2 regions of the Pseudarthrobacter sp. Hb11 genome follow, and region 1 is predicted to be linked to the other one. Evidence: predicted binding sites of a transcription regulator. Region 1 holds the regulator's gene; the other holds the start of a gene.
What was found. The regulator HrcA, encoded in region 1, represses chaperone genes, less so after heat shock. The targets are predictions, from matches to a motif close to TTNGCACTCGNNNNNNNCGAGTGCNAA.
Positions count from the first base shown of each region.

Region 1 (2,197 bases):
GGCGGTCCTCCAGTGCCACCACGTGCATTCCTCCCGACTTCTCCACCCGGGTTACCGCGCCAACCCACCCGGACTGGACGTCTTCCAGCACCATGCCACGCTCCACGGGCACCTCGGGCAGTTGCGCCCTGGCAGGTGCGGACAGGTCCTGGGCTCCCCAGTTCTGGTAATGCATGGAATCACTCCGCCTCGTGCTGGATCCTGGCCCGGAATTTCGCCCGGAGCGGTACCAATGCTAACAACGGGACGAGTCATAATAGACTGTTAGCACTTAGGCATGTCGAGTGCTAACCCCTGTAGACACACGGTGCGGGCGGAACGGCTGCCCTGAACCCTTGATGGAGGTGGAGTGTGAGCGAGCCGCGCAAGCTGGAAGTACTGCGGGCGATCGTGGAGGACTACGTCCACTCCCGCGAGCCGGTGGGGTCCAAGGCCCTGGTGGAGCGTCACCATCTCGGCGTTTCCAGCGCCACCATTCGCAATGACATGGCCGCGCTTGAGGACGAAGGACTGATTACCGCCCCGCACACCAGCGCGGGCCGCATCCCCACGGACAAAGGCTACCGGCTCTTCGTCGACCAGATTTCCGCGGTGAAGCCGCTGTCCCAGGCGGAGCGGCGGGCCATCCAGTCACTGCTGGAAGGCGCAGATGACCTCGACGACGTCCTGGAACGCACCGTCCGGCTGTTGTCCCAACTGACAAACCAGGTGGCCGTCGTCCAGTATCCGCACGTTAATCGAGCACTGGTCCGTCACATCGAATTCGTTCTCCTTGCCCCCCGGAAGGTGTTGGTGGTGCTGATTGCCAACAGCGGCAAGGTTGAACAGCGGGTCATCGACGTCGGGCAGGACCTGGCTGACGATGCTATTGCCGCGCTGCGCGGCCAATTCCTTGGATCCCTGGCCGGCACTCCCTTGGCCCAGCTTGGGCAGTCACTGCCCGCAGTGGTGTCCGGCGTCGCCCCCGGACAGCGGCAGGCAGCCCAGGCGCTGGCGCACGGGCTGGAGGGCCTGGCCCACAGCAGCCGTGAAGACCGGATGGTGATGGCCGGCACGGCCAACCTGGCCCGTTCCAACGTTGACTTTCCGCTAAGCATCGGGCCGGTGCTGGAAGCGCTCGAGGAGCAGGTGGTGATGCTTCGCCTGCTAAGCGAGATGGCACAGGACCACCGCGGAGTGGCCGTGAGCATCGGCCGCGAAAACCCATACGACGGCCTGGCGGAGGCATCCGTCGTCGCAACGGGCTATGGCCCGGACAGCGTCGCCAAGATTGGCGTGCTGGGTCCCACCAGAATGGACTACCCCACCACCATGGCGGCAGTCAGGGCTGTGGCCCGTTACCTGTCACGGATTCTGGGACCCTGACCACAGTTCAGCGCCCCAGGGCGCACAGCAGTGTATGCAGTTCGACTGCAGGCAGAACAACAAGGAAGAGATACTAACTTTGAGCAGCCACTACGAAGTCCTTGGAGTCGCACCGGATGCCACCGGGGAAGAGATCAAGAAGGCCTACCGAAAGCTGGCCCGGACCCTTCACCCGGACGTCAATCCCGGTGAGGATGTTGCGGACCGCTTCAAGGCAGTGACCCATGCTTATGAAGTCCTCTCGGATCCCCAGAAGCGGCGGGTCTATGACACCACCGGAAACGAAAACGGCACGGACAACGGATTCGGCGGGGGAGCGTACGCCGGGCAGGGCTTCGCCTTCCAGGACATCTTCGACACCTTCTTCGGCGCCGGTGGCACTACCGGTCCCGCGTCGAGGGTGCGGCGCGGGCAGGATGCGCTCATCAGCGTCCGGATCGAGCTCCGCGACGCCGTGTTTGGAGTCAACAAGAAGCTCGAAGTGGACACGGCGGTGGTCTGCCCCACCTGTGAGGGCTCATGCTGCCAGCCCGGAACCCACCCCGAGCGCTGCGATATCTGCGGCGGCAGCGGCCAGGTCCAGAGGGCCGTGCGTTCAATCCTTGGCCAGGTCATGACTGCCGCTCCGTGCGGCACCTGCGAAGGTTTTGGAACCGTTATCAAAGACCCGTGCAACGAGTGCAGCGGACAAGGCCGCATCCGCAGCCGCCGTTCACTGACCATTAAGGTTCCTGCCGGCGTCGCCACCGGGACACGCATCCAGCTCTCGGGCCAGGGGGAAGCAGGTCCCGCCGGCGGCCCCGCCGGCGATCTCTACGTGGAGATCCGCGTC
Region 1 is NZ_JBWZCM010000001.1:215,062-217,258, forward strand. It holds gene AC50X7_RS01035 (DUF3097 domain-containing protein) at 1-175, opposite strand, end outside; gene hrcA (heat-inducible transcriptional repressor HrcA) at 352-1,365, shown strand; gene dnaJ (molecular chaperone DnaJ) at 1,445-2,197, shown strand, end outside.

Region 2 (2,197 bases), on a different contig from region 1:
GGCATCGACGCCGGGGAGCAGGCCCGGCGCCGGCCGCAGGACAAAGACTTGGACAGCAAGGAGGTGGTCCCCGTGGCCCCTGAAGAGAACGAAAAAGGCTCCGCGGACGGTCAGTCCGTCCCCGTGGATCCGGCCCCCGAAGACGAGCAGGGCCAGGAGCAAGGCAAAGGCCAGGCCGGGACTGAAGGCAGTCTGCCCACGAAGGCCTCGGAAGATGACCCGAGGCGCTGGGGCGATGCCGACGATGACCATGACGCCTGGCTGAAGGAACAGAAGCCGCCGCACTGGGGCTGACGGGCCGGGGCTCACCCTGAAATCAGGGTGGGCTAAGGGCCAACGAGGACGAAGAACAGTTTGCCCTGGGTGGAAGCACCGGCCAGCCGCGCAGCCTGCTCGGAACTGGCCGCAACCACTATAAGCCCGTCCGTCTCGGCCGTGCCCAGCCACTGGCCGCTTCCGCCGCCCTTGCCGGAGGTCCACAGTACCGGCACGGCTGTTGCCAGGACTTCGGACGGTGCCTGGTGGTCGAAGCCGTTGCCCGCCGTCAGCACCACGTTCACAAGCTGCCCAGGCGAGACGAGCTGGATCGAGGACGGATCAGCCATTCGAAGGGGCACGGCGGCCGAGCCAGGCGGGGTGCCTGCCAGGAGCCCGGGACCGAGCAGTTGGGCGTCCGTCAGCAGCTGTCCCTTGCGCAGCGGAGCCGCCAGCTGTTTACCAGCCAACTCGCTCTCTTCGTCCAGGAAACCCGCGGCCATCATGGCCGGCGGCACCTGCACATGGGCCAGGTCCGTCGCCTTCATCGCTGAGCCGGCCGGCAGATCCCTCGCAGCCGCCAGGGCGGTGACGGTGTGGACGGGCGCGGGAGTGAGCTGATGCACGGTGATGGAGGCAGCCGCGCACAGCAGCAGCGCCACGGCGAGCCGCCGGTTGCGGCTCAACCACCCGCCGAACCGGGCCGCTGCGGATCTGCCGGGACGGCGAGGGGTGCGCGGGTAGCGGGAGCCGGCCCGGCCCGGGCGGAGAAGGTTTGCAGGCATGCGCCTAGGCTACGGTGGGGGCGAACACCTGCGACAGATGCGCGGTGCGCTATGTGGACAAGCCGGACGGGCCGGCGTCGAACACGCCTGCTTAGCTGGCTGCAGCCACCGGAGCGGACGCGGCAGGCGCCGCAGCGGGAGCGGGCGTTGCCGCGGGGGCCGGCGAGACGGTGCTTCCCTTGGAGTCCCGGGAATCGGTGCGGTAGAAGCCGGATCCCTTGAAGACGACACCCACGCTATTGAACTTCTTGCGCAGTGTCCCCTGGCACTCGGGGCACGAGGTCAAAGTGCTGTCCGAAAACGACTGGACGATGTCGAAGGCATGGCCGCAATCCTTGCAGGCGTACGCGTACGTTGGCACTAGTGCTCCTCCTCTTGGGCAAACGAGAGGTCCCGTGCTGCGCGGATGGAGTTACCGTTTAGCAGTCGCAGGGCCTGAGTGCTAATTCTATCATCCCCGCAGCGCTCGACTGCGAGCTTCAGTGGTGGCCGTCGAGCAGCCGGATTCCGGAAGGCGCCAGGACGGCAGGGACGGGGCGGTCGAACTCCTCCTCGGGGATTTCACCGGCGGGGAGCAGCTCTTCGTCATAGATGATGGCGGCCAGCGGAATATTCGTCCCCGCCGTGGCGAGATGGCCCAGGAACTTGTCGTAGTACCCGCCGCCTTGCCCTACCCTGTTGCCTGCAAGGTCGACGGCGGTGGCCGGGATGAAGAGGGCGGCTGCGGTTCCTGCCACATCGGGTCCGTGCCGGTCGCCTTTGGGCTCCAGGATCGGCGCGTACCGGCTCTGCTCAAAGCCGGCATCCGGGTTCCAGAAGACCCACGCCAGTTCCCGCCCGGGTTCGCACACCGGGAGCAGGGCCCGGTGACCGTTGTTGTGGAGTGCGTTGATCAGCGGAAGAGTGGGCGGTTCGACGCCGACCCCGAAGTAGACGCAGAACGTGGCAGGAGCGCCGCCGGTCATGGATGCCGCCCAGTCAGCGCCGTGGCGGGCGATTCCTGACCCGGCCGCGTCCAGCTGCTGCTGGGTGAGGGCAGCCCGCCGCCGGCGGTGGGCGGTACGGATCCTGGCCTTGATTGCCTTGGCGTCCTCGAGCATGCTGTCTTCCTCCATTGGTTGTGGCGGCGCGGGCTGTGGCCGCAGGGTGGCCGGCAG
Region 2 is NZ_JBWZCM010000002.1:328,856-331,052, reverse strand. It holds gene AC50X7_RS05280 (AAA family ATPase) at 1-294, shown strand, start outside; gene cpaB (Flp pilus assembly protein CpaB) at 327-1,040, opposite strand; gene AC50X7_RS05270 (FmdB family zinc ribbon protein) at 1,132-1,401, opposite strand; gene AC50X7_RS05265 (5-formyltetrahydrofolate cyclo-ligase) at 1,520-2,140, opposite strand.
Region 2: a site for HrcA is predicted at 1,460-1,486, ahead of AC50X7_RS05270 (FmdB family zinc ribbon protein). Genes of this name have one in related genera too.